DNA from 3 places in the Mesorhizobium sp. INR15 genome. Region 1 is predicted to be linked to each of the others. Evidence: predicted binding sites of a transcription regulator. Region 1 holds the regulator's gene; each other region holds the start of a gene.
The links. The regulator LexA, encoded in region 1, represses DNA repair genes until DNA is damaged. The targets are predictions, from matches to a motif close to TGTTCNNNNTGTGTTCNG.

Region 1 (7,484 bases):
GATGGTCGTCGCCCCGGATGATGTGGGTAACGCCCATGTCGTGGTCGTCGACGACGACAGCGTGCATGTAGGTCGGATTGCCGTCCGAGCGCAGGATGATGAAATCGTCGAGATCCTTGTTGGGAAAGCGGACGTCACCCTGCACGCGGTCCCGCACCACAGTCTCGCCCTCTGACGGCGCCTTGATGCGGATCGCGCCCTTGACGCCAGGAGGCGCCTCGGACGCGTCACGATCACGCCAGTGGCCGTTGTAGCGCGGCGGCAGGCCCTTGGCCCGCGCTGCCTCGCGCATCGCGTCGAGCTCGGCAGGTGTTTCGTAGCTGTAGTAGGCCTTGCCCAGGCGCACGAGCTCCTCGGCCACTTCGCGATGGCGCGGCGCGCGCTCGAACTGCGATACCGCGTCACCTTCCCATGACAGGCCAAGCCAGGTCAGTCCGTCGAGGATGGCGGCCGTCGCCGCGTCACTGGATCGCTCACGGTCCGTGTCCTCGATACGCAGCAGCATCGTGCCTTGCGTATGCTTGGCATAGAGCCAGTTGAACAGCGCCGTGCGCGCGCCACCGATATGCAGGTAGCCGGTGGGCGAGGGAGCAAAACGGGTAACGACCTTGTCGGACATGGAACTCTCGGGAAGCGTCTGAAGCGGGGTATGGGGGGCGGACTTTCGCGCGTTGCGCGTTCATGTAGCATAGGAGGTCAAGGGCGCAAGGGGCAGACCCGATGGCCGGACGAAGCCGGGGTGGGGAGGAGGGCGAGGATACCGTCATCGGTGTCAGCGAACGATCATTGTTTGCCATGCCTTCGGCCACCTTGGCAGTTGCCGTTCCGCTGCCTGAAAACCGCCCTGACCATCCAACCGCCGATGTCCCGACGCAAGGTCCGGTCCGCGAGGCCGGTGCGGTCACGCGCCTGCGTTCGCCTTTGCGCCGGTTCTCCTTGCCTCGCGTCGGCAACGGTATCGCCCTGGCCGCTGGGCTGGAGCTTGACCGGGGCATCGCCTTCCTGCTCGTGCCGGTGTTTCTGGCATGCGGAGCCATCGGCTATTTCTCGCTGGCGGCGGAACCGGATTTTCCAAAGCCTATCGCCGCCGTCGTCTTGATGGCGGTCTGCGCGCTCGCGTCGCGTTCCTGGCACAGAACCAATCTGTGTTTCGTGGCGGCGCTGTTGTGCGCGCTCGGCATGCTTGCCGCCAAGGTCGAGACATGGCGGGCGGGCACTCAGATGCTCGGCTCGGAAATATCGACGCAACTGACCGGCCGCGTCGTCTCGATCGACCGCATGGCAAACGGCCGTATTCGACTGACCCTCGACGTGATTTCGACCGCGCGGCCGAAGCTGCGCTACATGCCGGAACGGGTTCGCCTGTCGGCGCGGAAAATACCCGCTGAGACGGTCGCCGGCTCCCAGGTCACCGGCTATGCCAAATTGCTGCCGGCAACCGGCCCGGTGCGGCCGGAGAGCTATGACTTCTCCTTCGACAGCTATTTTTCCGGCATTGGCGGCAGCGGCTTTTTCCTCGGCAATCCGCAGGTTGTTCCGTCTCAAGGCATGCCGTTCAGCGCCAGGCTTTCCGCGGCGATCGAGAATGCCCGCGAGACTATCGCCGATCACATTCGCGGCATTGTTGGTGGCGCCGAAGGTGAAATTGCCGCCGCATTGATCGTCGGCGTGCGCGCCGGCATTCCTGAAGAGATCAATGAGTCGATGCGGCGCACCGGCATCTATCACATCATCTCGATCTCAGGGCTGCATATGGCGCTGGTCGCCGGCACCATCATGGCGATGCTGCGCGGCGCTTTCGCCTTGTTCCCGGATTTCTCCTCGCGGCGCCCGGTCAAGAAATACGCCGCGGCGGCGGCACTTTTCTCTATCGCCGCCTATCTTGTGGTCTCCGGCGTGGTGGTGGCAGCCGAACGCAGCTTCATCATGCTGGCGGTGATGTTGATTGCGGTCCTGTTTGACCGAGCAGCGCTGACCATGCGCAATCTGGCGATCTCGGCCATCGCCGTCATCGCGATATCGCCGCACGAGGTGGTTGGTCCGAGCTTCCAGATGTCGTTTGCTGCAACCGCGGCCCTGGTTGGTGCCTATGCCGGCTGGTCGGACTATCGCGCGGGAAAAACCAGGACGCCGCCGCCACGGCGCTCCTTGCCCGGCTTTCTGACGCGAAAGTTCCTGCTGATGATGGGCGGTCTGGCGATGACCTCGATCATCGCCGGCAGTGCCACGGCGCTGTTTGCGATCTGGCATTTTCAGCGCGTGTCGCCGCTCAGCCTGTTCGCCAATCTGGCCATCATGCCGATCGTGTCCATCGTGATGTTCCTGGCCGTCGCCAGCGCGCTGCTGATGCCATTCGGCCTCGATGGGCCCGCCCTCTATTTGATGGGCAAAGGGCTGACCGCGATGATCGCCGTATCCGGCTGGATCTCCGAGCGCTCGCCGGTCGATGCCGTCGGTCTGATTTCGCAGCGGTCGGTCCTGCTGGCAACGATTGCCCTGATCATCGCGACAATGGCGACGACCCGGCTGCGGCTAGCAGCCGTTCCGTTCGCGCTAGCCAGCCTGTTGACGGTCTCCGGCGCCGAAACGCCCGACGTGCTGGTCTCCGAGGATGCACGGCTGGTCGCACTGCCGATCGGCGGCGGCGAACTCGCCGTCAACCGGCCGCGCCCGAACGAGTTCACCGTCGACAACTGGAAACGCGCGCTGCGATCCGAAACCATCGTCCTGCCGGAGGTGTTCAGCAAGGAAGACGCGCAGTTCGATATCGACCCTGCTGATCTGCCGTCAGGAGCGCCGTTCTACTGCATGGCCGGTGTGTGCGTTGCCCGGCATCCGTCCGGCGCGATCATCGCGCATGTCGAGGACCGCAAGGATGCCTGGAGAGCCTGTGCGTTTGCCGACCTGATCATCATCAACGACGCCACGGCCTACGATCCGTGTCACAATCCGCTGGTACTCGTTCTGACCAAAAGACAGCTGGCCCGCAAAGGCAGTGCCGCGATCTTCTTCGATAGGCTATCCGCGACCGCGCCGGCACGGATCAGCTTCGCCGTCGACAGACCATACCGGCCCTGGCACGAACAGCGAAAATTCTCACGGGAAGCGCGAGGCTTGCCGCCCTACGTCAAGCCGGAGAAACAGGCAGCGCCTCAGGCTCAATAACGCCGGATCAACCCCACGAGCTTGCCTTGCACCTTGACCCGGTCTGGCCCGAAGATGCGGGTCTCATAGGCAGGATTGGCGGCTTCAAGCGCAATCGAAGCGCCCTTGCGGCGGAACCGCTTTAGCGTTGCCTCTTCTTCGTCCACCAGTGCCACGATGATCTCGCCCGGGCTTGCGGTGTCGGCGTTGCGGATGATGACTGTGTCGCCGTCGAAAATACCGGCCTCGATCATCGAGTCGCCCTTGACCTCCAGCGCATAGTGCTCGCCGCCCATGATCATGTCCGGCGGCACCGAGATCGAATGCGTCTGGTGCTGGATGGCATCAATCGGCACACCGGCGGCGATACGGCCCATCACCGGGATGGATACGGCTGAGACCGCGTCATCGTCATTGCCGGCCGAAGGCATGCGCGAAGGAGCTGGTTTGATCTGCCGGCCGAGGCTGCCCTGACCACCGCCGCCCTGAATGACGCTGGGCGAAAACTTGCGCGCCGCGTTGAGGCCGGGTGCGATCGAGTCGGGCAGCCGCAGCACTTCGAGAGCACGGGCACGATTGGGCAGCCGGCGAATGAAGCCGCGTTCTTCCAGCGCCGTGATCAGCCGGTGAATGCCGGACTTGGAGGCAAGATCGAGCGCCTCCTTCATCTCGTCGAAGGATGGGGGAATGCCGCTTTCCTTCAGGCGTTCATGAATGAACATCAGCAATTCATGTTGCTTGCGCGTCAGCATGGCAGCCCCCAGGAGTTCTGAAACCAGAATCGGAAAAACAAACCCAGAACAAACACTATCTGTTCCAGTTGTGTTCCGCAACTGTTTAAAGTTTAATGAATTTGTTAAGACGGCTGAAATTATTGTCGGCACCGTGCCGCTTCGCCACGGCTCATTTCACGCCGCTGGCGCATGCTTTCCAGCGTTGAAATTGTTATGGTTAACGGCGTGTGGCCCATCCCATGGCGAATCCTGGCACCAGTCATGGACAGGTGCCCAAGACGGATATGTCGACCTTTGCTGACTTGCCATTTGCCGTGAACGAAACGAAGCCAAAATGCCAACCACGGGTGGGTCGGCGCCAACATCACGCCGGTGGGACTTCCCCGGCCAAGACCTGCGCATAGGCGCCAGCATCGATGTTGCCACCGGAGATGACACAGACGATGTTGCCAGTTGCCTGCTCGCTGCAAAGAGCGGCGGCCAGTGACGCCGCCCCGGCACCTTCGGCCACGAGCTTCGCTTTCGAAAACAGCAGCCGCATTGCTTCCGTCACCTGCTGAAGGCTGACGGTAATAGCGCCGTCGATAAGCTGGTTTGCCAAAGGCCATAGTTCAGGCACCAGCGACGGCCCACCGATGCTCTTGATGAAGGAGGGCTGCGTCTTGATATCGACAATGCGCCCGGCCGCCAGGGCGGCGGTGACCGGCGCCGCGTTTTCGTCTTCGACCGCGAAGACTTTCGCGTCGCGCCGCAATGCCTTGACCGCGCTGGCGACCCCGGTTGTCATGCTGCCGCCGCCGTAGGGCGTCAGCACGCAATCGACTTCCGGCAGGTCTTCGACGATCTCCAGGCCGATGGTGCCATTTCCCGCCAGTACCGCCTGATCGGTGACGGGATTTATGAGGAGTTCAGCGATATCCGGACGCTCAATCCCGGTGATGTATCGCCACCAGGTCTCGTGCGAAATGAAACGCACCTCGCCACCAAGGCGGCGGACTCCATCGATCTTGGTCTGGGGCGCGTCCGCATACATGTAGGCGGCCATTGGAACGCCAAGCGCCCTTGCGGCCCAGGCCATTCCATAGGCCATGTTGCCCGAACTGATCGTGGCGACGCCATGCCGTAGCGCATCGGCGTCGCGGGAAAGCAGAGCATTCAGCGCCGGCCTGATCTTGAAGGCGCCTATGGGCGACAGGGTCTCAAGCTTTAGGAATATCCGTTGGTCGGTCCCGCCAAGATCGACACGCAGCAGCGGTGTCCGTGGCAACGACGCGGCCAGCCGGTCGCGAGCCGCGCCAATCTCCTCGAGTGTCGGGCGGCGCGGGAGCGTTGAGCTCATTTGCCGACCGTCTTCAAGCTGCCGGCACGCGCGGTGTACTTGCTCGCGTTGTTGTCTTCGCTGTGGACATAGACATGCAGCGTGTAGCCGATGTGGGCCACCATCAACGCCTTTGCCCGCTCGACATCACGGTCCAGCGCCGCTTCCATGATCGCGGTGTGGTGCTCGATCGCTATCGCCTCGCGCAACGCATCCATGGCCTCTTCATAGCCATCCTTGAGCCCTGCCGCGGCGCGCAGTGTCGGCGCAAGGCCAAGAAAGCGATGATGCCGGCGCAACTGGTCGGCGATTGTGGAGCGGAATCGCAGCAGCCAGTTGGAGGTCGACGCACTCAGCAGTGCCGCGTGGAAGGCCTCGTGGCTCTCGTCCCATTTGTCGACGGCCTCATCCGAAGGATCGTCAACCGCGGTCTTGCAGCGGGAGAGCCGGTAGTGGGCGGTGACGACGGCATCTTCCCATGCTTTACCGCCTTTCTCGATCGATTCCAGGAACAGGGGTATCTCGACAACCATCCTCGCGTGCGCCAGATCCTCGAGTTCGGCTCGCGATACGGGGGCGACGGCAAAGCCGCGATTGCTGATCGCGGTGACCAGGCGCTCGGCCTCCAGCCGCGACAATGCCTCGCGCAGAGGTGTCCAGCCAACGCCGTAGGTGCCGCGCAATGCGCTCAGTTTGAGGGGCGCGCCCGGCATGAGGCGGGTGGTGAGGATATCGCGCCGCAGCAGCTGATAAGCCGCCTCGGTCTTTGTCGATCTCTTCTGATCCTGCATGCGCTTTCGTCCGTCAGCTGACCTGGGAAGAATTATATATCATGTGAGGGTGTGGCAAGAATTATATATAATGTTTGACAGGCAAGGATGGACTGATCATGATTGCCACAGTTGCCGCACCGTAAGCGGCACCAATCAAATCTGGGAGGAAATGATGATGAAGTTGAAATCCGCTTGGCTGCCGGGATTGGCCCTGGCCGGCGTCCTGATGGCGAATATCGGCGCTTCGGCCGCTGATCAGATCCGCATCGGCATCGCCAATTTTGGCGAACATCCGCAATTGAACGCCGCCGTCGCCGGTTTCAAAAAGGCGCTTGCCGCGAACGGGTTCAACGAAGGCAAGGAAGTCGTCTACACGGAAAGCCATACCAATTTCGATGCGTCGCTGGTTCCGCAGATGATCGCCAAGCTCCAGGCCGACCAGCCCAAGCTGATGTACACCGTCACCACACCGGTCTCGCAGATCGCCAAGAAGGCATTGGCCGGCTCGGGAATTCCAATCGTGTTCGCGGCCGTGACCGATCCGGTCGCCGCCAAGCTAGTTCCGTCGTGGGACGCCGGAGACGAAGGCATGACCGGCGCGAGCGACCTTCAGGATGTCGCGGCTGTGATGGCTTTCACCAAGAAACTGCTGCCGAACGCCAAGCGTTTCGGCGTGCCTTACAATCCGGGCGAGGCGAACGACGTCGCGCTCCTGGAAAAGATCAAGGAAGCAGCTCCGGCAGCCGGGTTCGAAGTGGTCGAGGTCGGCATCGACAACGTCAATGATATCCAGCAGCGCATTGCCTCGCTGGCAGGCAAGGCCGACGTGATCTATGGGCCGACCTCCAACCTCATCCAGCCGGCCATCGCGGCTGTCTCGGCCGCGGCGCGTCAGGCCGGCATCCCGGTCGTCAACGCTGACGTCAATGCCGTGCGCGGCGGCGTCGTGCCGGCAAGCTTCGCGGTCAACTACGAGCAAGTCGGCGTCAACGCCGGCAACATCGCGGCGGAAATCCTGAAAGGAAAGGATCCCAAGACGATCGCGCCTTCGCGGCCTGCCTACAAGGACCACTCGGCGCTGATCTCAAAGAAGGCGATGGCCGCCTTCGGCATCGAGATCCCGGCTTCGCTGGCCGATTGCGGCTGCATCGTCGACTGACATCGAGCTTCGTCAACAAGTGGCGGCGTCGCTGACGCCGTCGCTTTTTCCGGGAGGGACGGATGCTCGAAATCCGATCTGCACGCAAGGTATTCTACAAGGGGCAGGCCGACGAAAAGATCGCGCTGGATGGTCTCAGCCTGTCGCTCGCCACGGGCGAATTCGCGGTCGTCATCGGCTCCAACGGGGCCGGCAAGAGCAGCATGCTCAACGCGATTTCAGGGTCTCTGATGCTTGATTCCGGCCAGATCCTGATCAACGGCACTGATGTCACCAACTTGCCGGTCCACATGCGCGCCATGCGGCTTGCGCGTGTTTTCCAGGACCCGATGCGCGGTACCGCCGCCTCCATGACG
Region 2 (7,484 bases), 2.8 Mb from region 1:
CCGCGTTGTCCTGCGCCTCAAGCCGGGCCTTGACCTCCGCCGGTGGCTTCGGTTCGGCGCGATAGCCGAGACCCTTCAGGATTTCTTCCATGTCGTCGGCGGTGGCGCCGAGGATCGACATCATTGGCGGCGTCACCATGAAGGACTGGCCGTCATAGGCGCCGTCGGGGCGCTGTCCGAGACCGGGCTTCCAGTTGGTCGCGGGGCGGATCAGGTCGGCGAGGCGTTCCAGAATATCGATGCGTACGGCGCGGCGGCCGAGGTTTCGGTAGCCGGCCAGCTTGTAGAAAGCCTTGTCGAAGGCTGGGTCGATGACCACCGAGGTGCGGCCGGAGGCGAGAGCGTGAACCACGTCGCCGAAACCGGGCTTGTCCTTGCCGTCGTTCTTCAGCGCCCACAGCAGCGTCACCAGACCAGCCGGAGCCGGCTTGATCAGCGTCGGCACGAAGACGTGGTAGGCGCCAAAGCGGACTCCGAGACGGCGAAGGGCTGCACGGCCCTCCTGGTCGAGCGACTTCATTTCCTCGGCGATGTCGCGGCGATTGATCAGGCCGTAGTTCTCGACCAGCTGGAAAGCGATGCCACGGCCGATGCCGGAAATCTGGTCGGCATTCTTGAGGTCGACCAGCGGCTTCAGCAGCGACTCGACCTGGAAATTGACGAAGCGTTCCGCCCGCGCCGCGACCTTGTCGCGTGCCGGGCCGGTCAACTGCTCGTCGGCCAGCAGCACAAGGCGGGGCTTGAGGACCTCGTCGCCCGAGACCAGCGTACCGATCGGCGCGCCGATCCAGCGCAGCACGCCATCCGAGCCCAGCGCGATGTCGCCATTGGCCGAGGCGCCGAAGCGTTCGGCGCGCGCCTCGAATTCGGCGGCCAGCGCCTTTTGCGCGGCCGTGCGCACGGCCTTGGCGTCTTCGCCGCCGGCGCTCTGGTCGGCTGTAAAGCGGAACCCTTGCAGCTCGCCAACATGATGGCCTTCGACAAGGACGGTTCCGGTAGGGCTTATTTCGGCTTCAGGCATGGTATTTTCTCTAAGGCGCCGCATGAGGACGGAAGTCCTGCGGTCTACGAAGCGTTTCGTCAACCGCTCATGCAGCGCATCCGACAATCTGTCTTCAATTTCTCGCGTCTTTTCCTGCCAGTGTGCCTGATCGGCCAGCCAGCCCGGCCGGTTCGACACGAATGTCCAGGTGCGGATCTGAGCAATGCGGTGCGAAAGCGTATCAATATCGCCCTCGGTGGTGTCAGCGCGGCGCACCTGTTCGGCCATGTAATTCTCGTCGACATGACCATGTCTGGCGAGGTCCATGTAGATCGAGGCGATCAGGTCGGCATGCTGGGCGGGTGCGATCTTGCGATAGTCCGGAAGCGCGCAGGCTTCCCACAGCAGCGCCACGCGCTTGGCATTGGTGGCGAGCGCGCGGATGTCCTCGTCGCGCGACAGATATTCCAGCGCCTGTGCATCGACGGCGGGCAGTGCTCGCGTCAGGCCTTCGACCGGGGCATTGGTTTCGATCGAGCGCTTCAGCGTGTCGAGGCTGGCGAAGTCGAAATGCGCGGTGCGCCACTGCAAAACCTTCACCGGCTCGAAATCATGGCCTTCGATCTTCTTGATCAGGTCTTCGTCGAGCGGATCGACCTGGCCAGTGACGCCGAAGGTGCCGTCGCGCAGATGCCGTCCGGCGCGTCCAGCGATCTGGCCAAGCTCGGCCGCTGTCAGATTGCGATACTGATAGCCGTCGAACTTGCGGTTCTGGGCGAAGGCGACGTGATCGAGATCAAGGTTCAGGCCCATGCCGATGGCGTCGGTGGCAATGAGATAGTCGACGTCGCCCGACTGGAACAGCGCCACCTGTGCGTTGCGGGTACGCGGCGAGAGCGCGCCCAGCACGACAGCAGCACCACCTTGCTGGCGGCGGATCAGTTCGGCGATGGCGTAGACCTCATCGGCCGAGAAGGCGACGATCGCGGTGCGGCGCGGCAGGCGTGTCAGCTTCTTCGAGCCGGCATAGGCGAGATGCGACAGCCGTGGCCGCGTTACCACCGACACGCCCCTCAACAGGCGTTGGAGGATGCCCTGCATGGTGGCCGCACCAAGCAGGAGCGTCTCCTGTCTGCCGCGCAGATGCAGGATGCGGTCGGTGAAGATGTGACCGCGCTCGAGATCGCCAGCGAGCTGCACTTCGTCGATGGCGACGAAGGCGGCATCGGTCTCGCGCGGCATCGCCTCCACGGTGCAGACTGAGTATCGGGCGCCGGGCGGCTGGATCTTCTCTTCACCGGTGATCAGCGCCACCTTGTGGGCGCCGACCTTTTCGCAGACACGCGTGTAAACCTCGCGCGCCAGCAATCTGAGTGGCAGGCCGATGATGCCGCTCTCATGCGCCACCATGCGCTCGATGGCGAGATGCGTCTTGCCGGTGTTGGTCGGCCCCAACACGGCGGTGACGTCGCGGCCCGACAGGATCAGAGGCTCGGTGTGTTTGGGCTGGATGTTCATCAGCGTCGAAATAAGGCTTTCTGGCCTCTCATTGTCGGGAGCGCGCCTGCTCCGGCGCGTATGACAGGCGACACATAGGGATTTCGCACGCGAAGCGAAAGCGGAATGTTCCAGCGGTATCTCGATGGCATCGTTGTCAATCCGCGAAACGGTTGCTGATTAACGGATGGAACGAGTCTGGAACGAATCGGCGACGAATCAGTGACTCCAGCTGATTCAGGTTTTGTTCACGGCTACATGTGGATTTTATGGCTCGGACTCTCACCAGATGCTGAATCGTCGAACTGGCCCGTTTCATGCTAGAGTGGACTTGCCGTTAACCTATGCCGACGAACGGCAGGCGCCGCCTGGCTGCCATCGACCAAGATTATGAAATTGTTGATCTTTCCTAATCCGTGTTAACCGTTTGGCGGGCGATTCCGGGCTTGTTCATTAACCTTCCGGTCAAAGCCGGAACGAAATGGCGACGAATCAGCGATACGCCAATATTCCTGATTTGTTCACCCCAATATCTTGTGTTGTGAACAGGTTTTCCACCGAGAATCCACAGGTTGCCAAGCGGCTTTCGCACAGAGCGGACGGCGGCTGTTAACTTCCGCGTGCCGGATTGGGTCAGCCGCGGCTGGGGCGCCTCCGGCCGACTGCCCCGCCAACGGAAAACGGGCTGGTTTTGCCAGCCCGTTGAAGCTCCGAGATGGTTTTCGGTCTCAGACGAAATACTGACCGCCATTGGCGGTGATAGTCGAACCGGTGATGAAGCCGGCATCTTCGGAAGCGAGGAAGACGACGCAGCGCGCGATCTCTTCCGGCTCGCCAAGGCGGCCGACGGGAATCTGCGGAATGATGCGTTCGTTGAGCACCTTCTCGTCGATCGCCTTGACCATCTCGGTGGCGATATAGCCGGGGCAGATGACGTTGACGGTGATGCCCGCGCGCGCGCCCTCCTGGGCCAGCGCCTTGGAGAAGCCGATATCGCCAGCCTTGGCGGCGGAGTAGTTGACCTGGCCGGCCTGGCCCTTCTGGCCGTTGATCGAGGAAATGGTGATGACGCGGCCGAACTTGCGGTCGCGCATGCCGCCCCACAGTGGGTGCGTCATGTTGAAGACGCCGGAAAGGTTGGTGTCGATGACCTCCTTCCACTGCTCGCGCGTCAGCTTGTGGAACATGGCATCGCGGGTGATGCCGGCATTGTTGACCAGCACCGCGACCGGGCCGAGATCAGCCTCGACCTGCTTTATGCCGGCAGCGCAGGCGTCATAGTCGGCAACCGACCATTTGTAGGTCTTGATGCCGGTCTCGGCGGTGAATTTCTTCGCCGCCTCGTCATTGCCGGCATAGTTGGCGGCGACGGAATAGCCGGCATTCTTCAGCGCGATCGAGATCGCCGCGCCGATGCCGCGCGAGCCACCGGTGACGAGTGCTACCTTGGTCATGTTTCCTCCCAGGAGTGCAGATGTCTGATGTCGGGCGGCAGGGTTTGCCCTCTGTTCCCTGCTCGCTTCCGCAGTGTGGTTGGTCTTTCTTACAGCGCTTCGACGCACATGGCGACGCCCATGCCGCCGCCGATGCACAGCGTCGCAAGGCCCTTCTTGGCGCCCCGGCGGCGCATCTCGAAGACCAGCGTGTTGAAGACACGGGCGCCGGAAGCGCCGATCGGATGGCCGATGGCGATGGCACCGCCATTGACGTTGACGATCGAGGGATCCCAGCCCATGTCCTTGTTGACGGCGCAGGCCTGAGCGGCAAAGGCCTCGTTGGCCTCGACCAGGTCGAGATCGCCGACCGACCAGCCGGCCTTTTCCAATGCCTTGCGCGAGGCAGGGATGGGGCCGGTGCCCATGATTGCAGGGTCAACACCGGCGGTCGCCCAGGAGACGATGCGCGCCAAAGGCGTGATGCCGCGCCGGACTGCTTCCGCCTCGCTCATCAGAAGTGCGCCGGCGGCGCCGTCATTGATGCCGGACGCGTTGGCGGCGGTCACCGTGCCGTCCTTGTCGAAGGCCGGCTTCAGCTTGGTCATGGCATCCATGGTGGCGCCGTGACGGATGTATTCGTCCTGGTCGACAATCGTGTCGCCCTTCCGGCCCTTGATGGTGAAGGCAACGATCTCGTCCTTGAACTTTCCGGCCTTCTGCGCGGCCTCGGCCTTGTTCTGCGAGGCCAGCGCGAACTGGTCCTGGTCGTCGCGGGTGATTTGGAACTGGCGAGCGACATTCTCGGCCGTGTTGCCCATGTGATAGCCGTTGAAGGCGTCCCACAGTCCGTCCTTGATCATGGTGTCGATCATCTTGTAGTCGCCCATTTTGACGCCGGCGCGCAAATGCTGGGCGTGTGCGGAAAGCGACATCGATTCCTGTCCGCCGGCAATGATCACCTTGGCGTCGCCGGCGGCGATCTGCTGCATGCCGAGCGCGATGGCGCGAAGGCCCGAGCCGCAAACCTGGTTGAGACCCCAGGCGGTGGTCTCCTTGGGCAGGCCGGCAAGGATCGACGCCTGGCGGGCTGGGTTCTGCCCCTGCGCGGCGGTCAGCACCTGACCGAGAATGACCTCATCGACCTCGGCTGCTTCAACACCGGCCCGAGCCAGCAGTTCGCTGATGACGGCGGCGCCGAGTTCATGCGCCGGTGTAGCGGCAAAGGCGCCGTTGAAGGAGCCGACAGGCGTGCGTGCCGCGCTGGCGATGACGATGGAAGCGGACATGTTCTTCTCCAGACTTCAGGGGATCGGGTTCTTTTTGGGTGTCGTTGAGGACTTTTCTTGCCCTTTCCATAACCCAAGTCAAACCGGAAATGGGCATGGCCGCCATGCGCTGCAAGCAGGCCGTGCATGGCTATCGCCACGGGCCGATCATTGCTGCGCAGCATATTTGGCCTGCTATGCAGCATTTTATGATCCCGCACTGCACAAACTGCTTGGATTTATGACGCTTTTGCGCATATCCTTAGAAAAGGCACAATCGTTACCGGCGGCTTACTCAGGCACGCCGGTGTCCCCGGGAGGATGCAGATGGCCGCGAAAGACGATCCGATCGTTATCAAGAAATACGCCAATCGCCGCCTCTATAATACCGGCACAAGCACCTACGTGACGCTCGAGGACCTCGCCGAGATGGTCAAGAAGGGCGAGGAGTTCACCGTTCAGGACGCCAAGACCGGCGACGACATCACGCACCCGGTGCTGACCCAGATCATTTTCGAGCTGGAGAACAAGGATGGGCAGAACATGCTGCCGATCCCGTTCCTGCGTCAGCTGATCGCCTATTACGGTGACCAGATGCAGATGATCGTGCCGAGTTTTCTCGAGCAGTCGATGATGGCCTTTTCCAAGGAACAGGAGCGTTTTCGTGAGCAGATGAAGGGCGCGATCGGCAAGTCGCCGCTCGACATGATGAAAATCACCACGCCGATCAAGGCGCTGGAAGAGCAGACGCGCCGCAACATGGAGATGTTCCAGAACGCCATGCGCCTATTCACGCCCTTCCCGCCGGCGGGCTCCGCTCCAGCCGCCGCCGCACCCGCGCCGGAACCGGCGAGGAAGGAAGCGCCGGAAAAATCCGACGACCTTCAGGATCTGAAGGAGCAGATCGCTGCGATGCAGCGCAAGCTCGACACGATGTCGTAAGCCGGCGGAGCGGTTCGCCGTTTCGCGGTAACCCGGGATCGCCCCTGGCCTGTCCTATTCCGCGATATCCAAATGCCACATTTCCCAGATTTCGTCGGGCCGCCCGCCGAGTGCGCGGTAGAACGCCTTGGCCGGCGTGTTGGACCGCAGCACCGTCCATTTGATGGTGGATGCACCAATGCCGCTGGCGTATTTCCTTAGCCGTTCGACGAGGGCATGGCCGACCGCCATGCCGCGTGCTGGCTCCGCGACATAGAGCTCCTTCAGGACGACGACGGGCTTCAGGTCGTAAGTCCAGGGGATGAGATAGTGGACGGCGATTCCGACGACGGCGCCTTCGGCCTCGGCGACGAACACGCCAAAGCGGGGCGAAGGCCCCAGCCCATGTTCGACGATGTCCGCCTCGGTGACGCGGAACCTGTCGTCATAGCCCTCGAACACCGCCAGCGCCCGCATCAGCACGAGCACGGCGCCGACATCCTGCCGCTCGAACGGGCGGATTGTGACCGGCGTTTTTCGCATCGCGCTCTCATCCGCGGTTTCGCATCAAGCTCCGAGAGCACCAGGCTCCTTGCCTGAGGCAAAAGGGAGGTCCTCGTCCTGCCAGCCGGTTATGCCGCCGATCATGATCTTCACCGGCCGGCCAAGGCTGGCCAGCTTGAAGGCTGCCTGATCCGCGCCATTGCAATGCGGCCCGGCGCAGTAGACGACGAACAGCGTCGATGCCGGCCATTGTGCCATTCGCTCGGTGCTGATCTCGCGGTGCGGCAGATGCAGGGCGCCAGGCACGTGGCGGCGCTGGTAGGCTTCCGGCGTGCCGACGACATGGCAAAGGACGAAATCCTGCTCGCCCGAGCGCAAGGCGGCGGCGACATCGGAGCAGTCGGTCTCGACGGAGAGCCGGCGCTGAAAATGGTCCCGCGCAACATCCGGCGTGGCCGCCGGCACCTGTGTCACATAGCTCATCTGGTCGCTCCATCGCTGATGCAACCGAGATAGAGCAGAAAGCCGCGTCATTGCAGTTGGCGGTTTTGCCATATAGCATCAAGATCATGCCAAAACCGCGTTCGCCCCTCGCCAATCCGCTTGTCGTTGCCATCGCCTATGACGGGCTGTGCACGTTTGAGTTTGGTGTGGCGGCGGAAGTGTTCGCCTTGCCAAGGCCGGAGATGGGCACGGGCTGGTATCGCTTCGCGGTCGCCGGGGTCGACGCGGGTGAGATGCGTGCGCTGGGTGGCGTGCGGTTCGTCGCTGACGGCGGTGCCGACCTGATCGACCAGGCGGGCACGGTGATCGTGCCCGGATGGCGCGGCATCGACAGTCCGGTGCCGCAGCCGCTGATCGACGCCCTTGTCAAGGCAA
Region 3 (7,484 bases), 970 kb from region 1:
CCTTTTTACAATGATATCCCTTCGGCGGTTGCAACGGCAGTACACGCTGAAGTAGCCTCGTTCATCAGCCTAGCGCAGCCGGGCGGAAAACCTGTATGGTTTAACGGCGCGAAAGCCAGCGGCCCCGTTCCGGTCGCGAAGGTTGATCAAGAGCCTATGCCGTACGGTCAGATTCGATCCGCGCTCATGATCGGCGATAAAATCCAGTATGTGAACAATACGCCAGACGAGGTCTACAACGTGATCCTCGCGCAAGGCGGGCATGCTGAGCCGCCGATAAAGTCAGCGCAACACGCCATCGAGGTCATGGCGACGTTGAGCACACTCTCGCTTGGAAATGCTGGCGACGTTATTTGGGACGCGCAACTTTATATAACCGACGCCGCAGCTGATATGTAGGCGCGCACAGCCGTAAAGATCTTGTGGTCTTTAACTGACGCTATTGTGGCTAGAGCAACTCCAGGAAAAATGTGGAGCGGTTTTTCGTTCTGAATTTAGTAAAAACAATGAGTTAGAGCGGATCGCCGCTTCCGTGAAACGGTGAAGTGCTCTAGGTCGGAATGCCACGCTGTTGTCCTCGCCCCGTTCTCGTTGCGCTTGGCGGCGGCTTTCTGAAGTTATTCTTGACGTCCGTGATGTGATGTCCGCGATGAACGTTACGTCAACCGGGCCAACGGGAACCTGTCCCGGTCCTGAAGCCCTGACGGAATGCGTGGGCTTCCCGAGAGGCAGGGGACTTTTGCAAATCTGGCGAAAATGCCGAGCGCATCAGGAACCGGACCCGGAAGTTGTCCAGATACGACGCGGTGAGGCCTTCAAGGCCTGGTCGCATGGCTACCCGTTCCACACGCACTTTCACCCCGATGCTGGGTGCCGTCGCCGCCGGAGCACGCAAGGATCTGGTGACGGCGATGGCAGCGATGTCGGAGCTTGGCGAGGTCTATCGCCCCCGGCGCGGCGCTGGCCGGCTGGCATGCCAAGCGCTTCGCCGCGTTCGAATTGCTGCAGCAGGCCGGCAAGGCGATCGGGGGTTGAAAGCGGTTTGTTGAAAATTTCGGTCGAACGATGCTCGAACTGCGCTTACTGTGTCATGGCTGGCTCTTTGAGAGGGTGACGCATGACACGCCGTTTGCAATTTCTTGCCGCTCTCGCTTTCGCGACGCTCTCGGTTTCCACCGCGCAAGCCAAAGCGCCCGCCGATGTTGCCGATCTGGTCGGCGCGCGCGCTCCCGGTGCCGAGACCGCAATGCAGTCGCGCGGATATACGAATGTGAAGAACAACAACTGGTGGAACGACGGCTCCAAAATCTGCGTGAAAGTGAAGGTCTCGCAAGGCAAATATGCCAGCATCGCCAAGGTGGCGGCTTCCAGCTGCGGCCAGGGCGGCAAGTCCGCCGCAAAGTGAACGTGTCCTGCCGACGTGTCACAAGCCGACCGGTACAAATACCCTGCCTGTAACTAGCGGGGCTACCACAAGAGGGGCGCAATGAGGTTAGATCGGCGGCATGTGGTCATTGGCGGCAGCTTGCTGGCATTGTTGCCGGCCACGCGAAGCTTCGCCGTGGAGACGCTTCAGGACATCAAGGATCTCAAGCCCGGCGAGTTCACCTGGCATCCAGAACGCCAGAAGAAGGGGCCGGTCGCCATTATCGTCTCCTTGCCGCAGCAACGCGTGCATGTCTATCGCAACGGCGTGCGCATTGCCGTCTCGACCTGTTCGTCGGGCAAGCCCGGGCATGAGACGCCGACCGGCATCTTTGTCATTCTCGAAAAGGACAAGGACCACAAGTCGAGCACCTACAATGACGCGCCGATGCCGAACATGAACCGGCTGACATGGTCGGGTATCGCGCTGCATGCCGGCAACCTGCCAGGCTATCCTGCCTCGCACGGTTGCGTGCGGCTGCCGCTCGCCTTCTCCAGCGACCTCTATGGCATCACCCATATCGGTACGCCGGTCATCATTTCGGGCGCGCGTGGCGACTCGGCCGAACTGACCAACCCCGGTATGGTGCTGGGCGGCTATGCGGCCGGGCAGTTCCAGAACGTGGTCGCCAGCAAGGACGGCCACAAGCGGTCCGCCGACTGGGTCGAGCCGGAGGATTTTCCGGTCACCTCGATCATCGCTTCATCGGGCGACAAGCAGATCATGCTGATCGAGAACGGCGTGGTCGTCACGCAGGCACCATTGACCATCACCGGCTCCGGCGGGCTTGGCAGCCATGTGCTGACCCTGCAGGTGGCTGGCGCCGCCAACGATTGGCAGTGGGTCGACATCAGCCGCAGCGCCAGCTCCGGCTCGTTCTTCAACAGCGAGCAAGACATGCTCAAGCGGCTCAGCACGCAAAAGAGCTTCCTTGACGCCATGCAGGCCCGGATGCATCCAGGCATGGTGATGGTGCTGACCGATGCCCCGCTGCATCCCGACAGCCGCTCCGGCCAGGACTTCGTCGTGATGTCCGCGACGGATTGATTGTCGGCCAGGCTTCCGCTCAAAACCCCTTCAGCGGCCAGCGGCGCCGGCCGCTGAAATTGCGATACACCCCGCCGCTTGATAGGCTCGTCCGGTGGCGGTCGGGCGATATGGATGAGAGGTTCAGCCAGATGGCCGACGAGAAAGCCAAGCCGCCAATGCCTTTCGCATCGGAGAGCGTGCCGTGGACCGAATGGTCCGATGTGCCGCGCTTCGGCTTGCGCTACCGGCATCTGTCACGCGCAGCCATGGGCGAAAACTACCATGTCGGCGTGGCGATCGAGGAACTGCCGCCTGCTATGCGGACCGCGCCGGCGCATTACCACATGCTTGAGGAAGAGCATGTGTTCATCCTTGAGGGCGAGCTGACCGCGCATGTCGGCGATGCCGTCTACGCCATGAAAACAGGCGATTACATCTGCTTTCCGGCGGGCGCCGCGGCCGGGCATTGTCTCGTCAACACCAGCGATGCGCCGTGCCGCTATGTCATAGTCGGCGAGCGCAACCCTGACGACGTCGTGGTCTACACCGCTTCCAACAAGGTTCTGGTGCGAGCGCTTGGCCCGCGCGCGATCTTCGATCTGGCGGCGGTGCGGGGCTACTGGGATGGCGAGGATACGGGCCTTCCCGCCGGCCAGCCGCTGCCTGGAGATTCGCTGGCTGGTGTCACCAGGGAAGCGGCCAAACCCGTCCCGCCTGTCTCCGGCGATGCCGTCGAGTGGCGTGTGGAAGGCGAAGGCCAGAACTTTGGCGGTCATTCCAGGCATTTGACCTATGCCGCGCTTGGACGGCCAGATTATCATGTCGGCCTGCTGATCGAAGCGCCGGACCCCGGCAAGCGGCTGGCGCCCCGGCACTACCATATGCTGGAAGAAGAGCATGCGCTGATCCTGGAAGGGCAGGTGACGCTGCTGCTCGGCGAGGAACGCCATGAGATGAAAGCCGGCGACTATGTCTGCTTTCCCGCCGGCCTGCCGGTTGGGCATTCCTTCCTCAACTCAGGCAGTGGGCCTTGCCGCTATCTCATGATCGGCGAGCACAATTCCAATGAGGTCTGCGTCTATCCCGATTCCAACAAGATGGCGGTCGACGCGTTGCGCCGGCGCGACGGTATTTTCGACATGGCGGCGGTGCGTCGATATTGGGACGGCGAGGCGTAACAGGGCGGCATTTCGCTGCCCAGAGCGGTTCAACGTTTGATTGAATCGTCGGACCGCTCTAACTCTTGTTTTTACGCAATTCCGGACGGAAAACCGTTACACACTTTTCCTGGAATTGCTCATAGCTCCTTCTCCGCCAGTTCCCTGAACGCGTCGGGGACCGAGCGCGCGGCTTCCAGCGCCACGGTGCCGTAGCCGACCGCCTGTTTGCCGAAGCGCTCGCGGATCTTGTCGATGGCGCGGTCGGCGCCAAAGCGCGCGAGGCCCTTTTTCGTGCCGGGCCGATGTTTCTCGTCGGCGAGGCCGAGCGGCAGTTCCAGTTGCAGCTCGGCGCTTTCTTCCAGATGCGACACCGAGATCGCCAGCAGCGAGATGGTTTTCTCTTGGTGGTGGTCGGCCAGCACGCCGCGCACGAGGTCCTGCGCGATCTCGGCCAGCATCGTGGTTGCCGAGATCGGCTGGTCGAGGGTTATGGAGCGGGTGACGGCGCGGAGATCGGCAAAGCGCACGCGCACCGTCACCGTGCGGCCGGGCCGCGCCTTGGCGCGCAGCCGGCTGGCGACGCGGTCGGCCAGGTGCAGGAGTGTGGGCACGATGATCCGCGCCACCGCCGGCTTCTGTCCGAGCGCGGACTGGGCGCCGGCCGAGCGCGCACGGCGATAGGTGACCAGTTTGCGCGGATCGCGGTTCCAGGCGAGGGCGGCAAGCTTCTCGCCGGCGGCGGGGCCGAGCAGCCGGGTCAGCGCGCCACTATGCGTCCGGGCCAGCTGGCCGATGGTCTCGACGCCGATTTCGGCAAGGCGTGCCTTTGTCGCCGGGCCGACGCCCCACATCAGCCCGACCGGCAGGTCGTGCAGGAAGGCGATTTCGGTGCCGGGTTCGACCACCACCAGCCCGTCGGGCTTGGCGACCTGGGAGGCGATCTTGGCCAGATGCTTGGTGCGCGCCACGCCGACCGAGATCGGCAGGCCGAGTTCGGCCCGCACCCGGCTGCGCACGGTCTTGGCGATCTCTTCAGGCGATCCAAACAGATGCGTGCAGCCGGCGACATCGGCGAAGGCCTCGTCGATGGAAATGCGCTCGACCAGCGGCGTGAAATCGTCGAGCACCTTGATGGCGGCGTCGCCCAGCCGCTGATAGTCGCCGAAATGGCCGCCGACGAAGATCAGTCGCGGGCACAGTTCACGCGCCTTGCGTCCCGGCATGCCGCCGCGAACGCCAAAAGCCTTGGCCTCGTAGGAGGCGGCCAGCACCACACCGCCACCGACGGCGATCGGCTTGCCGCGCAATGACGGATCGAGCAGCTGTTCGACCGACGCATAGAAAGCGTCGAGGTCGGCATGCAGGATGGTGGCTGTTGTTTCCATCCGGCGGCATATCAGGGGTTGTTGATGGATATGAACAAATAGAGAACAAATGGGGTCGGCTGTCAAGCGGGGAAGACGAGGCTCCCTTATCCACCTGTGGGCGAAGGAAGGCGGCGCCTTACACGATATGCTCGACCCGCAGCGTCCGTTTTATTGTTTCCAGCGCCGGCTCGCCGCCGGCCGCCAGTTCGTCGGCGATCCTGGCCAGCACGTCGTCGGCCTTGCGATGCTTGCTGCCCCACGCACCCAGCGTGGCGAGTATCGGCAGAAGGTCGATGCCGGCCTCGGTCAACCGGTAGACAGCTTTCAGCTTGTGTGTCGGGTCATCGCCTCTGGTAAGGATGCCTTCATCCTGCAAGGTCTGCAGCCGCTCGGCCAGCGTGCGCGAAGAAATGCCCTCGTCGGATTGCAGGAACTCGCGAAAATGCCTCTTTCCGGCGAAAACCAGGTCGCGAATGATCAGCAACGTCCAGCGGTCGCCAAGCAGTTCAAGCGACAGGCTGATGGGGCAGCCGGATCTTCCCATGATCGACATATCCATGGTTCCATTTTTCAATCGCTTTACTATTGACATCATTTTCACATTTGATCAATGGTTCCAAATGTAAAGCATTGACGGCGATCCAACCGGAGGCAGGTCGAATGAAGAAGCTCATCCTTCAGATGCAGATGTCGGTCGACGGGTTTGTCGGCGCCGACGCGGACCATCCCTGGCAACTCTGGGAATGGGGCGACAAAAGCGAGTGGGACGACGAGTTGAAGCGCGACTTCAATGCCATATTCGAGAAGATCGACACGATCCTTCTCAGCCGCAAAATGGTGCAGGAGGGATATCTCACGCATTGGGGCAACGCGGCCAGGAATTATCCGCGCGACGGTTTCCATGCCTTCGCGCAACGCGTCGTCGACGCCTGCAAGGTTGTGCTGAGCGACAAGCTGAAGGGCTCGCAGTGGGAGCGCACCACCGTTGCCAGCGGCGACCTGCCGCGCGAGGTCAACGCGCTGAAATCGGGCGAGGGCGGCGACATGGCGGTGTTCGGCGGCGCAGGCTTCGCCTCGGCGCTGATCGCGGCGGGGTTGATCGATGAGTTCCAGCTGTTCATCAATCCGGCCGTGCTGGGCGGCGGCCGCAGGATTTTCGACCAGAGCGGTTTTGCCAAGCTGCGGCTGCTCGGCTCGAAGGCCTATGCCTGCGGCATGGTGGTCAGCCGCTACGCGCCGGCGGGATAGGCACCCCCTTCTCCCACAGGAGAGAAGGGGGTGCCAGCTCACCTGGCGTCGTGGAAGATGATGCCGACGGTGTGCCGCATGCCTGAGCGCAGGCGGCTGACGCCGTGGCGCAGGTTGACGCGGTAGTTGCCCTTGGTGCCTTGCACAGGCCGGTTGTGAACGGCGAAGGCCACGGCGTCGCCCTGGCGCAAATGCACCACCTCGACCCGGCTCTGCATGCGCGGCCGCTGTTCGGTCAGCGCGAACTCGCCGCCGGTGAAATCCTCGCCCGGTTCCGAAAGCAGGATCGCCACCTGCAGCGGGAAGGCGAGATCGCCATAGAGGTCCTGGTGCAGGCAGTTGAAGTCGCCCGGCACATATTGCAGCAACAGCGGCGTCGGCCGCGTCTGACCGGCGGCATGGCACTGTTCGAGGAAATCCGCATGTTTTGCCGGATAGCGCTCGGCCAGCCCCATGCGCTGGTTCCAGCCGTTGGCGACATCCGCCAGCCTTGGATAGAGCGCGGTGCGCAGCCCGCCAAGGACGTCGGGCAAGGGATACTTGAAGTAGCGGTATTCACCCTTGCCGAAACCGTGCCTGGCCATGTGGATGTGGCTGCGGAAATGCTGCTCGTCGGGATAGAGACCGGCGATCTCTAGGCACTCCTGCGGCGACAGCAGTTTCTCGATCACCGCACAGCCGAAGCCGTCGAGTTCGGCGCTGAGCGCCGGCCAGTCGTAGCCGGCGACACGCATCTCGGCGGCTTCGGCCACTGATGTTGCAACCTTGGCGTGGGCGTTCATATCGCTGCCTCCCTGGTGAGCAGGGCGCGCTTGCGTTCGACGCCCCAGCGGTAACCCGCCAATGTGCCGTCGGCGCGCAACACGCGGTGGCAGGGAATGCCAAGCGCGATCGCATTGGCCGCGCAGGCGGTTGCCACGGCACGCGCGCCGTTCGGCTGGCCAAGGCGCCGGGCAAGGCCGGTGTAGGTGATGGTGGCGCCGCACGGGATGACGCGCAGCATCTCCCACACACGCTGCTGGAACGGTGTGCCACGCCGCGTGTCGAGCCGCAAATCGAGACCGGCGCCGGGCATCTCGATGAAGCGGACGATGGCGGCAAGATCGCCGCGCAGTCCACGCTCGTCTTCGGCCAACCGGCTGTCGGGGAAGCGGTTGCGGAGGTCCTGCTCCAACTCGTCCGCACTGGAGCCAATCAGGATGGCGCATACGCCAACGCTGCTGCGCGCCGTCAGGACCTTGCCGATCGGCGAGC

Region 2: a site for LexA is predicted at 2,668-2,685, ahead of GA829_RS07315 (helicase-related protein). Genes of this name have one in related genera too.
Region 3: a site for LexA is predicted at 5,031-5,048, ahead of dinB (DNA polymerase IV). Genes of this name have one in related genera too.

Annotation. Positions count from the first base shown of each region.
Region 1 covers NZ_CP045496.1:4,287,535-4,295,018, forward strand. The annotation lists gene gltX (glutamate--tRNA ligase) at 1-619, opposite strand, end outside; gene GA829_RS20835 (ComEC/Rec2 family competence protein) at 721-3,165, shown strand; gene lexA (transcriptional repressor LexA) at 3,159-3,896, opposite strand; gene GA829_RS20845 (pyridoxal-phosphate dependent enzyme) at 4,243-5,217, opposite strand; gene GA829_RS20850 (GntR family transcriptional regulator) at 5,214-5,987, opposite strand; gene GA829_RS20855 (ABC transporter substrate-binding protein) at 6,142-7,128, shown strand; gene GA829_RS20860 (ABC transporter ATP-binding protein) at 7,191-7,484, shown strand, end outside.
Region 2 covers NZ_CP045496.1:1,518,211-1,525,694, forward strand. The annotation lists gene GA829_RS07315 (helicase-related protein) at 1-2,500, opposite strand, end outside; gene phbB (acetoacetyl-CoA reductase) at 3,208-3,933, opposite strand; gene GA829_RS07325 (acetyl-CoA C-acetyltransferase) at 4,023-5,201, opposite strand; gene GA829_RS36580 (hypothetical protein) at 5,297-5,425, shown strand; gene phaR (polyhydroxyalkanoate synthesis repressor PhaR) at 5,508-6,122, shown strand; gene GA829_RS07335 (GNAT family N-acetyltransferase) at 6,177-6,644, opposite strand; gene GA829_RS07340 (rhodanese-like domain-containing protein) at 6,669-7,088, opposite strand; gene ftrA (transcriptional regulator FtrA) at 7,154-7,484, shown strand, end outside.
Region 3 covers NZ_CP045496.1:3,314,329-3,321,812, forward strand. The annotation lists gene GA829_RS16180 (hypothetical protein) at 1-399, shown strand, start outside; gene GA829_RS16185 (hypothetical protein) at 1,118-1,405, shown strand; gene GA829_RS16190 (L,D-transpeptidase) at 1,487-2,473, shown strand; gene GA829_RS16195 (cupin domain-containing protein) at 2,605-3,633, shown strand; gene dinB (DNA polymerase IV) at 3,753-5,000, opposite strand; gene GA829_RS16205 (winged helix-turn-helix transcriptional regulator) at 5,119-5,535, opposite strand; gene GA829_RS16210 (dihydrofolate reductase family protein) at 5,643-6,230, shown strand; gene GA829_RS16215 (2OG-Fe(II) oxygenase) at 6,269-7,012, opposite strand; gene GA829_RS16220 (methylated-DNA--[protein]-cysteine S-methyltransferase) at 7,009-7,484, opposite strand, start outside.